DNA from 2 places in the Streptomyces sp. P17 genome. Region 2 is predicted to be linked to the other one. Evidence: riboswitches for the same ligand, from Rfam matches in the RefSeq annotation. Region 2 holds a riboswitch; the other holds the start of a gene.
The links. Region 2 has a riboswitch for ZMP and ZTP ahead of RMT89_RS35295 (bifunctional 5,10-methylenetetrahydrofolate dehydrogenase/5,10-methenyltetrahydrofolate cyclohydrolase). Riboswitches for the same ligand answer to the same signal wherever they lie in the genome.
Positions count from the first base shown of each region.

Region 1 (5,879 bases), on a different contig from region 2:
AGACGAAGCGCCGACTGCGGTCCAGCACGGTGGTGCTCGGCGGTATGGGAGTCGTCGCGGCGGCACTGACCTCCTGCGGCTCCGAGCCCGACCGGCGCTGTGTCGACCGGGACAGCTACACCTGGGACGGCTACAAGATCATCGCCGACAAGAACTGCAAGTCGGGTTCCTCCGGCTCGTCCTACGGCAAGAGCGGCAAGAAGAAGACCGGCAAGGGCGGCAGCGACGCCGCCTGGTATTACGACGCCGAAGTCGACGGCGGCTATGCCGACTACGGCACCTTCAGCCGCAGCGATGCCGTGGACCGCGGCGGCTTCGGCTGCTCGGGCTCCGGCAGCGGCGGCGGCTGAGCGGGCCTCCCGGACGTACGCCATGGAACGCCGCACGATCGACCCTCGCCCCGGCTGGCAGCAGACCGTCGAGGAACAGGGCCTGATCTACCCGCTCACCCGCTACCCCGACAACTCCCTGCGCCCGTACTGGGACGAGAGCGCCTACTACGTCTTCTCCCTGGAGGAGGTCGAGGCGCTGGAGGAGGTTGTCGAGGAACTGCACCGCATGTGCCTGCGGGCGGCGGAATACATCGTCACCTCCGGGCGCCTCGCCGACCTCGGCATCACCGACCCGCGCGTGGCGGAGGCGGTCACCGAGGCCTGGCGCCGCCGCACCGAACTCCCCTCCCTCTACGGCCGTTTCGACCTGCGCTACGACGGCCGCGGCCCGGCGAAGCTCCTGGAGTACAACGCCGACACCCCCACCTCCCTGGTCGAGGCCGCCTCCCCGCAGTGGTTCTGGATGGAGGAGCGCTTCCCCGGCGCCGACCAGTGGAACTCCCTCCACGAACGCCTGGTCGCCGCCTGGAAGAAGCAGGCCGCCCTCCTCCCGCCCGGCAGTCCCCTGTACTTCGCGCACTCCTCCGCCGACGAACTCGGCGAAGACCTGATGACGGTCGCCTACCTCAAGGAGACGGCCGAGCAGGCCGGACTCGACACCGACTGGATCTCCATGGAGGAGATCGGCTGGGACCGTCTCTCCGGCCGCTTCGTCGACAACCGGCTCCGCTTCATCCGCAGCTGCTTCAAGCTCTACCCCTGGGAGTGGCTCACCACCGACCGCTTCGCCGATCACGTCCTGGACACCCTCGACAACGGCGGCGGCACCGGCTCCACCCTGTGGATCGAACCGGCCTGGAAGATGCTCCTGTCCAACAAGGCGCTGCTGGCGGTCCTCTGGGAGCTCTACCCCGGCCACCCCAACCTGCTCCCCGCCCATCTCGACGGCCCTCACGAGCTCGCCCGCACCGCCGGCTATGTCGCCAAGCCCCTGCTGGGCCGCGAGGGCGCGGGCGTCACCGTCCACGAACCGGGCACCGACCCCGTGGTCCGCGACGAGCCGTGCTGTTACCAGGAGTTGGCCCCCCTGCCCGACTTCGACGGCAACCGGGTCGTCCTCGGCGCCTGGGTCGTCGAGGACGAGTCGGCGGGCCTCGGCATCCGGGAGTCCTCCGGACTCATCACGGACGAGTACGCCCGCTTCCTGCCGCACGTGATCATCTAGACCCGGAGCACCGCCCGGAACTGGGCAAGTCCCCAGTCCAGATCCTCCTTGCCGATCACCAGCGGCGGCGCGATCCGGATCGTCGCCCCGTGCGTGTCCTTCACCAGCACACCCCGGTCCATCAGCTTCTCCGACACCTCCCGCCCGGACCCGTACGCCCGGGCGATGTCCACCCCCGCCCACAGCCCGCGGCCCCGCACGTCCGTCACCCGCCCCATGTCGGCCAGTGCCGCCAGCTCCCGGTGCAGATGCTCGCCGAGCTCCGCGGAGCGCGCCTGGTACTCGCCCGACCGCACCATCGCGATCACCTCCAGCGCCACCGCACAGGCCAGCGGATTCCCCCCGAACGTCGACCCGTGCTCCCCGGGCCGGAACACCCCCAGCACCTCGGCCGAGGACACCACCGCCGATACCGGCACCACACCGCCCCCGAGCGCCTTGCCCAGCACATACATGTCCGGCACCACGCCCTCGTGCTCGCACGCGAAGGTCCGCCCCGTCCGCCCCAGGCCCGACTGGATCTCATCGGCCACGAACAGCACGTTCCGCTCCCGCGCCAGCTCCCGCACCGCCGGCAGATAACCGGACGGCGGCACGATCACCCCCGACTCGCCCTGGATCGGCTCCAGCAGCACCGCGACGGTGTTCTCCGTCATCGCCTCCCGCATCGCCGTCAGATCCCCGTACGGCACGATCTGGAACCCCGGCGTGTACGGCCCGAAGTCCGCGCGCGCCTCCGGATCGGTGGAGAAGCTGATGACCGTCGTCGTACGGCCGTGGAAGTTGCCGCCCGCGACCACGATCTTCGCCATCTCCGCGGGCACGCCCTTGACCCGGTACCCCCACTTCCGGGCCGTCTTCACCGCGGTCTCCACCGCCTCCACGCCGGTGTTCATCGGCAGCACCATCTCCATGCCGCACAACTGCGCGAGCTCCTCGCAGAACGCGGCGTACCGGTCGTGATGGAACGCCCGCGACGTGAGCGTCACCCGCTCCAGCTGCGCCTTGGCCGCATCGATGATCCGCCGGTTGCGGTGCCCGAAATTGAGGGCCGAGTAACCGGCCAGCAGATCCAGATACCGCCGACCCTCCACATCCGTCATCCACGCCCCGTCGGCCGAGGCGACGACGACCGGCAGCGGTGCGTAGTTGTGCGCACCGTGCGCCTCGGCCGCGGCGATGAGGGTTTCCGTAGTGGTCACGGGACCTCCAGAAGACACCGGGAGACAAGCGGGACCCCCTTCCTATCCTTGCTCGGATGGTGGACGCGGGACCTTGACCCGACGGCGCGCCCGGTAGGCTGACGGCGGGCCGTGACTGGCGCGCTGGGATGGGACCGACCATCGGGGAGCGGCCCGGTCGTGACTGTGTGCCGTGCGCCTGGGCCGAACCGTGAACGCTGAACGCCACGCCGTCCGGAGGCCGACTTGTCCGAGCAGCCCCTCTCCAACGAATCCACCGCCTTCCGCGCCGCCCTCGACGTCATCCGCGCCGTGGAGCCGCGGGTCGCCGATGCCATCGGCCAGGAGGTCCACGACCAGCGCGAGATGCTCAAGCTGATCGCCTCCGAGAACTACGCCTCCCCGGCCACGCTGCTGGCGATGGGCAACTGGTTCAGCGACAAGTACGCCGAGGGCACCATCGGCCGCCGCTTCTACGCCGGCTGCCGCAATGTCGACACCGTCGAGTCCCTCGCCGCGGAACACGCCAAGGAACTCTTCGGCGCCCGCCACGCCTACGTCCAGCCGCACTCCGGCATCGACGCCAACCTCGTCGCCTTCTGGTCCGTCCTGGCCGCCCGCGTCGAGGCCCCCGCCCTGGAGAAGGCCGGCGTCCGCCAGGTCAACGACCTCTCCGACGCCGACTGGGCCGAGCTGCGCCAGGCCTTCGGCAACCAGCGCATGCTCGGCATGTCCCTGGACGCCGGCGGCCACCTCACCCACGGTTTCCGCCCGAACATCTCCGGCAAGATGTTCGACCAGCGCTCCTACGGCACCGACCCGGCCACCGGCCTGATCGACTACGCGGCGCTGCGGGTGTCGGCCCGCGAGTTCAAGCCGCTGATCATCGTCGCCGGCTACTCCGCCTACCCCCGTCTGGTGAACTTCCGGATCATGCGGGAGATCGCCGACGAGGTCGGCGCGACCCTGATGGTCGACATGGCCCACTTCGCGGGCCTGGTCGCGGGCAAGGTCCTCACCGGCGACTTCGACCCGGTCCCGCACGCCCAGATCGTCACCACCACCACCCACAAGTCGCTGCGTGGTCCGCGCGGCGGCATGGTCCTGTGCGACGACTCCCTCAAGGACCAGGTCGACCGCGGCTGCCCGATGGTCCTCGGCGGCCCGCTCCCGCACGTCATGGCCGCCAAGGCCGTCGCCCTCGCCGAGGCCCGTCAGCCCGACTTCCAGGACTACGCCCAGCGCATCGTCGACAATTCCCGCGCCCTCGCCGATGGCCTGATGCGCCGGGGCGCGACCCTGGTCACGGGCGGTACGGACAACCACCTCAACCTGATCGACGTGGCCGGCTCCTACGGCCTCACCGGCCGCCAGGCCGAGGCCGCGCTGCTGGAGTCCGGCATCGTCACCAACCGCAACGCCATCCCGGCCGACCCCAACGGCGCCTGGTACACCTCCGGCATCCGCATCGGCACCCCCGCCCTGACCACCCGCGGTCTCGGCACCGCCGAGATGGACGAGGTCGCCGGCCTCATCGACCGTGTCCTCACCACCGCGGAGCCCGGCACCACCAAGTCCGGCGCGCCCTCCAAGGCCGCCCACGTCCTCGACCCCAAGATCGCGGACGAGATCTCCCGCCGGGCGACCGACCTGGTGGCCGGCTTCCCGCTGTACCCCGAGATCGACCTCGGCTGACAAGCGCCCACTGTGGAGTTGTCAAAGAACGTGCGTTTCAAAGAACGGTGACGCTCACAGATCGATGAGCTGCTGTCGTGGCTCCTCCCGCGGCGGTCCCCCTCCAGGGCGGGCCGCCGCGCGGCGTATCGCCAGCGTGCCGCCCACCCCGGCCGCGAAGCCCACGGCCAGGCCCGGTATCGCCCACCACACGGCGTCCGCCGCCGGGACCGAGCCGTCGGTCCCCGCCGAGGCCCCGCTCGCCGGTGCGCCGAGCAGGCCTGCCCGGTCCAGCCGCTCGAAGACCGAGCGCGGTGCCCGATGCCAGCGGATGTCGTCGTCCTCCACATCCGGCGCCGGATCCGAACGCACCCACGGTGTGCCGTCCTCGGCGACGAACAGCTGATCCTGGCGCTCTATCGCCACGTCACCGCCGGGCGGACTGTCGGTCGTGGGCCAGCCGCCCACCCCCGTCAGCCCCCACACCACCGTGATCCGCACCGGCGGATACCGGCCCTCGGACCAGGCCTCCGGCACCCGCTCCGTTCCGGTGTGCATCGGCTCCAGCAACTGCCACAGCCGGGCGAACCGCACCTCGCCGGAGCGCACCGCGGTCGGCTGTCCAGCCCCGCCCGCGACCACCATCGTCAGATCGGGCGGCCGAGCCGCTCGGTCGGCGGCCCCGGCGGCCGGTGCCCCGCCGCACAGCGCCAGCGCCGCCGACACCGGCCCCAGCAGCACGAGCCGCGCCGCGACCCGCCCCCTGCAGCCCCTCATCGGCCTCGACCTCCCCCTACCGATCCCATCCGCCCGTCGCCCGCGCCTCATATGCCCGGACCTCACACGTCCAGCAGCTCCTGCCGGGGCCCCGGCTCCCCTTTCCGACCGCCCATCGCCAACCGCGTGGCGAAGGGCCGCAGTGTCAGCGCCAGCACCGCCAGTCGACGCCGTCCTTCCCTCACCCCGAGCACTCGCCTGCGCATCCGGACCCCCAAGCAGTCGATCGCCGTGCGGCCCGTCCGCGAGCCGCGTGTCACTTCTGGTACACCGCCCGACCCGCCGGGGTTCCCACCCCCGGCCGACTATTCGGAGGACTTCTCCAGCGACTTCGCGATCTCCACCGCTCGCTCCTTCGACGTCACGCCCTCCAGCCGCAGCGTGAGGGTCCGGTCGTCCGCCGCGCTCGTCCCGCGCATCCACAGCAGCGTCGGTCCAGCCGTCCGCTCCTTGCGCGTGTAAGGGGACCCGTCCGCCCCCACCAGCCAGAAACTCAGCAGATGCGGCCGCGCGAACCACAGAGCCGGCTCCGGCACCGAGGCGCCGCCCAGCGTGATCCACTCCGGCTGCTCCCGCACGGTCTTGATGAAGCCGGTGTCCAGGCGCGCCGAGAACTCGTCCAGCCGTATCGTCCGCCCGTCAACCTGCCAGCACAGGCTCACCAGGAACCGCCCCCGAGGCTCGCCGGTC
Region 1 is NZ_JAVRBF010000039.1:19,127-25,005, reverse strand. Features, by position in the region: gene RMT89_RS24550 (hypothetical protein) at 1-350, shown strand, start outside; gene RMT89_RS24545 (glutathionylspermidine synthase family protein) at 373-1,557, shown strand; gene rocD (ornithine--oxo-acid transaminase) at 1,554-2,759, opposite strand; ZMP/ZTP riboswitch at 2,861-2,950, shown strand; gene RMT89_RS24535 (glycine hydroxymethyltransferase) at 2,985-4,433, shown strand; gene RMT89_RS24530 (hypothetical protein) at 4,488-5,189, opposite strand; gene RMT89_RS24525 (hypothetical protein) at 5,495-5,879, opposite strand, start outside.
Region 1: another riboswitch for ZMP and ZTP. It lies ahead of RMT89_RS24535 (glycine hydroxymethyltransferase); the one in region 2 lies ahead of RMT89_RS35295 (bifunctional 5,10-methylenetetrahydrofolate dehydrogenase/5,10-methenyltetrahydrofolate cyclohydrolase).

Region 2 (5,879 bases):
GCGCCGATGCCGAGGGCCGGGGAGAGCTCGGTGCCGTCGGCGAGGGTCATCTTCTGCTTGGCGTTGTGGGTGTCGAAGCAGTACCAGGGCCGCCCGCGCACACAGGCCCGGCAACGCCCGCACACGGCACGCCAGTTGAGGACGACGAAGTCTCCGGGGGCGACATCGGCGACGCCGTCGCCGACCGACTCGACCACGCCCGCCGCCTCATGGCCCAGCAGGAAGGGGAACTCGTCGGAGATTCCGCCCTGTTTGTAGTGCAGATCGGTGTGGCAGACACCGCAGGCCTGGATCCGTACGACGGCCTCGCCAGGACCCGGGTCGGGCACGACGATCGTCTCCACCCGTACCGGTTCGTCCTTGCCCGGTGCGATCACGCCGCGAACCTGCTGCGCCATGGTGCTGACCCCTCTTCCGTAGGCCGGGTGTCCGTCTTCTCGACCCTACGCGTGACTGATCGGAAACGGCATGTACGGGCGACAAGCGCTCAGGCCCGCAGCACCTGCTCAAGCGAGGTGGCGGGGTGGCCGGTCAGGTCCTCGACCGCGGTGGTCACCGCGGCCAGGGAGCCGTCGGCGATCGCGGTGTAGGTGGAGACCCAGGCGTCGAGCTGCCAGTCGGGGGCGCCGGAGCCCTTGCGGGAGGCGTAGGCCTCCTCGACCGTCTCCGGGACGTAGGAGACGGGGCGTCCGGTGACGGCGGCGATGGTGGCGGCGATGTCGATGAGGCCGAGCGCCTCGGGGCCGGTCAGTTCGTAGGTGCGTCCGGCGTGCTCGGCCGGGTCGCGCAGGACGGCGACGGCGGCGTCGGCGATGTCGTCCTGGGCGACGACGGCGGCATGGCCGGCGCCCGCGGGGCCGCGGATGACGCCGTCCTCACCGACGAGGGCGGGCATGAAGTCGGCGTACAGGTTGTCCCGCAGGAAGGTGAACGGCACCCCGCTGGCGCGGATGTGCTGCTCGGTGTGCCAGTGGTCGCGGGCCAGGGTGAAGGTCGCGTCGGGGGCGGCGCCGTAGAAGGAGATGTACGCCAGGTGCGCGGCCCCGGCCGCGGCGGCGGCGTCGATGAAGGTGCGGTGCTGCTGGACCCGCTCGGGGGTCTCCGAGGCGGAGACCATCAGGACCCGGTCGGTGGGGCGCAGGGCGCGCACGACGGCGTCGTGGTCGTCGTAGGCGCCGGGCACCGCGGTGGCGCGGGGCAGTTCTGGTGCGCGGGCGGGCGTGCGGGCCAGGAGGGTCTGCGGGAGGCCGGCGGCGGCCAGCCGCCGGGCGATACGCCCGCCCAGGCGGCCGGAGGCACCGGTGACGGCGTAGGTGGGCTCGGTGGCGGCCATGGGGGATCTCCTTGCGGGGGCGAGGTGGCCAGGATCGATCCGTATCAGGCGTGTGTGCGGTCACCTGTGGTTGACACGCCAGGGGCCGGCCCTGCGCGACGCCTTGGCGCCGCCGCCGAACGGACCCGCGCGGGGTGCGCGGGGGCCGTGCCGCGGGGCGGCGCCGTAGGTGAGTTCGAGCAGGCGGACGACCCGGTAGCGGTGCGGGCGGAAGGGCTCGTAGAAGGGCTCGATCTCGTCGTCCGCCAAGGGGCGGCCCAACAGGGCCATGCCCGTCAGAGTGCCGAGGTGGTAGTCGCCCAGCGGCAGGGCGTCCGCGTCGCCCAGGGCGCGGTGGCCGACCTGGGCGGCGGTCCAGACCCCTACGCCGGGCAGCTTCGCCATCAGGGCGTAGGCGTGCGCCGGATCACCGGCCGCGCGGTCGAGCCGCGCCGCGTGGCGGGAGGCCTCGATGACGGTGCCGGAACGGTGCAGATCCACGCCCGCCCGGCGCCATTCCCAGCTCGGGACGGTCCGCCAGGTCCCGGGTGGAAGCGGCAGACGCATCCCGCCGGGGGCCGGGCCGGGCGCTGGCTCGCCGTAGAGCAGCGTCAGGCGGGTGAAGGACGCGGCGGCGTCCAGGCCGACGACGCGTTGTTCCAGTACGGCGGGGACGAGGGCCTCGAAGAGCCGTCCCGTGCGGGGGACGCGCAGGCCCGGCAGCCGGCGCACCGCGCCACGCAGGACCGGGTGCCGGGGCCGGAACAGTTCGGGCCGGTCGCCCTCGCCCAGTTCACGGCGGACGGAGTCGGCGAGTTCGGCCGATCCGGGTCCCCAGGCGTCGATGTGGACGTCGTCCAGGCGCTGCTTGCGGATGCGGTAGGTGACCGGCCCCGAGACGGTCAGCGCGGTGCGCCACACGGTGCCGTCGGGATCGACCCGGTGCGTGGGGTCGTAGGGGCCCCGACGCAGGCTCTCCAAGGTCAGGCGGGCGTCCACGGGGAAGCCGGGCTGCCAGTGCACGGACCGGTCCGGTGGCTGCGGCATCGCTCACCATCTCCCGGGAGGACATGCCGAGGGCCGCCCGGCTGTGCGGACGGCCCCCGGGGGTGCGGCGGGTCAGTACTCGATGCCGGGGAGCAGACCCGTGACCGGGGCGACCATGTCGGTGACCTGGTACAACTGGTTCAGCTCGTCGACCCGGTTGAGCTGGTTCAGCTGCGCGGAGGGCCGCGGGATCTCCGCCTTGCGCTCCTCGGGGATGTCGCTGACGGTGAGCGAGTCGAGCATCCTCATCGGGCTGAGCGAACCGGCGTTGGGGGCCTCCGCCTCGGCCGCGCTCGCCAGCGGCGCGGCGAGGCCGGTGGCCGCGGCGGCCAGACCGACGGCGGCGACGATACGTCGTGTTGAGATCATGTCCGGAGCAACGCCGACGGGCCCCCGCCGGACACGGCCGCACGGCGCGGCTCACCCGTCAGGCGGACCGCGGCGGCTGCGCTTGCCGAGCCCGCCCGGGCGGAGGAGCCTCGAAGGAGAGGCCGCGCGGCCCGCTCCCCGGAGGCCGCGGGCCTTCGAGGAGGTCACCATGGGCACTGCGGCACGCCCCGGCTTCGACACCGAAGCCCTGCGCCGGGGCATCGAGGGAGACACCGCGACGACACTGCTGTCGCTCTACGCGGACGACGCCGAACTACGCGTCGTGGACCGCAACACCCAGCCCAGCAGTCCCCGGGTCCTGCACGGCCGTGACGAGATCAGCGAGTTGCTGGACGACGTCTACAGCCGCGACATGACCCACAAGCTGGAGCGCTGTGTCGTCGAGGGCGACACCGTCGCCTTCAGCGAGTCCTGTCAGTACGCCGACGGAGTACGTGTGCTCGCCGAGTCGATGGCGTCCCTGCGGGACGGCAAGATCGTCGAGCAGACGATGATCCAGGCCTGGGACGAATAGCCGAAAGGAGCCTCGGTCCGGGTGGGGGCGGGCCGTGACTGGCGCTGAGGTGGAGCACCACCCGGGAGCGGTTCCGCAGAGTCGATGCCGTGCGCCTGGGCGAACCGGAAACACCGGCCCAGCTGGATCATGTCTCTGGCACGGCTGGGGGCACCTCCCAGGCCCTTGAGGCTCTGGGGGAGGACGGCACCTCTCTCGCCCGGAACATCGTGGCGCAGACCGCCGAGCGGGCGGCCCACGTCACCGAACGCACCGGCACGGCGCCCTGTCCGGCGACGGTGCTGGCCGTCGAGGACCCGGCATGCGTCCTCTACGTCCGGATGAAGCAACCGCTGCCGCAAGGCCGGCATCGAGTCCCGGCACGTGGAGCTGCCCGCGGCCACGACCACCGAGGAACTGGTCGCGGACGCTCGAAAAGCTGTCGCTCGACCCCGGTGTGCACGGCATCCTGCTCCAGCACCCGATGGGCGCGCACATCGACGAGCGGGCCGCGTTCGAGGCGACAGCGCCGGAGAAGGACGTCGACGGCGTCACCTTCGCCTCCTTCGCCACGATGAGCTTCGGACTGCCGGGCTTCGTGTCCTGCACGCCCGGCGGCATCGTGCGGCTGCTCGACGCGTACGACGTCGACCCGTCCGGCAAGCGCGCGGTGGTCGTCGGCCGCAGCGCGATCCTCGGCAAGCCGGCCGGCATGCTGCTGCTCGCCCGGGACGCGACGGTGACGTACTGCCACTCCCGTACGGCGGACCTGTCGGCGGCGGTCCGGGAGGCGGACATCGTAGTCGCCGCCGTGGGTCGGCCCCGGCTGATCCGGGGTCAGGACATCAAGCCGGGCGCCGTCGTGATCGACGCCGGCTACGACCCGGGCAACATCGGCGACCTCGACTTCCATTCCGCCGCCGAACGGGCCTCGCTGATCACGCCGGTGCCGGGCGGGGTCGGTCCGATGACGATCGCCACGCTGCCGGAGCAGACCGTCACTGCCGCCGCACGGCAGCTCGGGGTCTGATCACCGCGTCCAGGCGCTGTACTCCATGACGTCGCCGGCCTTGACGCCGTATTCCGGCTGGTCCTTGGTGAAGGTGGTCTCCAGGCCGAGGACGGTACCGGTGGCCGGGTCCAGGATCAGCATCCGGCGGGCGCCAGGACCGTCGTACGCATACGCCTGTCCGGGCCGCCCGAGCCGGTCCGTCACCTGTCCGACGGGCCTGAGCCCCTCGGTCCGTGCGAGCAGCCGTACGAGGGCCGCGGACTCGCGGGCGCCGAGGGTCCAGGTGTCGAGCAGGACGCCTACGGCATCCAGGAGTTGGGGCGTGCTCAGCGACTCGCTGTAGGTGGCCTCCTCCAGGTAGGCCCGCAGCCGCTCGGCGTCGCGCGGCGGCGGGGACTGCGGCGGGGCGTCGCTCCAACTCGGCGGATAGGTCTGCCGGGAGACGATGTCCCCGTCCTCGGCGACGAGTTCGGTGTGGCTGCCGTCGGCCCTCCAGCGCACGATGCGTTCCTCGGGGAGGGTGACCGGCGGTTTGTCGTCGCTCATGGCCAGGCTCCACGTCTGCACATGCGTGCCCTTGCGGAGCTTCGGCGCCCCGTCCGTCGCCGCCGACTGCGCCAGTTCGGCCAGGGACTTCAGGGGTACGGGGGCGGAGTCGGCGCGCACGACGAGCGGGCGCGGTGCGGCGACCGCCGGGGCCGTGGTCTGGCCGGTGAACAGGAGCGCCGACACGACGGCGGCGACGACCGCGGTGGCCGCCAGGGCCCAGGCCGGCCGAAGGCGGCGGCGGGGGGTCCGTTGCTGCATCAGGCGGTTGAGCTGCCGCTCGGCGTGATGGTCGAGGGGGCCGTCTCCGAAGTGGGGGCCGTCGACGGGGACCGGGTTGGCGCGGCGCAGGAGGTCGAGTTCGTCAGCCATGGCCGTTCTCCTTCGAGGGTGTCGTGAGGCTCATGCGGTCGATCTCGGCTCTGAGCCGGCGGCGGGCCCGGTGCAGGCGCATCGACGCGGCGCGGGTGCCGCAGCCGAGGGCGACGGCGAGGTCGTCGATGCCGAGTTCCTCCCAGGCCGTGAGCCGCAGTACCTCCTGGTCCTTGGCGGAGAGGCGGGCCAGTGCCTCGTGCACCCAGCCGCCGGGAGGCTCCGTGTCGGGGCTGTCCACGATCTGCCGGCCGTGCGCGGTCTCGTCGTTGCCCAGGCGGTCCACCAACCGGCGGCGCCGTCCGTAGCCGCGTACCGCGTTCGCCAGGCAGTTGCGTGCCACGCCGTACAGCCAGGGCAGCGGGGCGGCCGGGAGGTCGTCCCGGCGCCGCCAGGCGACGGTGAACACCTCCGCCACCACTTCCTCGACCTCACTCATGCGCCCGTCCAGTCGCCGCGCGACATAGCGGCTGACCGCCCAGTAGTGCTCGCGATAGGCAGCGGCGAAGACCTCGTCGTTGCTCATGTTCCGTTCGTGTCCGGCACCTGCGGGATCGTCACACCGGGTTTCGGTGATTCTTGTCGCGTCGTTCGAGTGTGACGTCCGGGCCGGGCGTGGACACAGGCGGGTCGTGAGAGATCAAAACGTCACCTTCATCAAGTGGCTGACCACCACCGACCACAAGACGATCGGAACGCTCTACCTG
Region 2 is NZ_JAVRBF010000078.1:25,121-30,999, forward strand. Features, by position in the region: gene RMT89_RS35270 (S-(hydroxymethyl)mycothiol dehydrogenase) at 1-398, opposite strand, end outside; gene RMT89_RS35275 (SDR family oxidoreductase) at 488-1,333, opposite strand; gene RMT89_RS35280 (DNA-3-methyladenine glycosylase 2 family protein) at 1,394-2,359, opposite strand; gene RMT89_RS35285 (hypothetical protein) at 2,432-2,728, opposite strand; gene RMT89_RS35290 (nuclear transport factor 2 family protein) at 2,898-3,263, shown strand; ZMP/ZTP riboswitch at 3,288-3,371, shown strand; partial or broken gene RMT89_RS35295 (bifunctional 5,10-methylenetetrahydrofolate dehydrogenase/5,10-methenyltetrahydrofolate cyclohydrolase) at 3,437-4,272, shown strand; gene RMT89_RS35300 (CU044_5270 family protein) at 4,273-5,172, opposite strand; gene RMT89_RS35305 (sigma-70 family RNA polymerase sigma factor) at 5,165-5,698, opposite strand.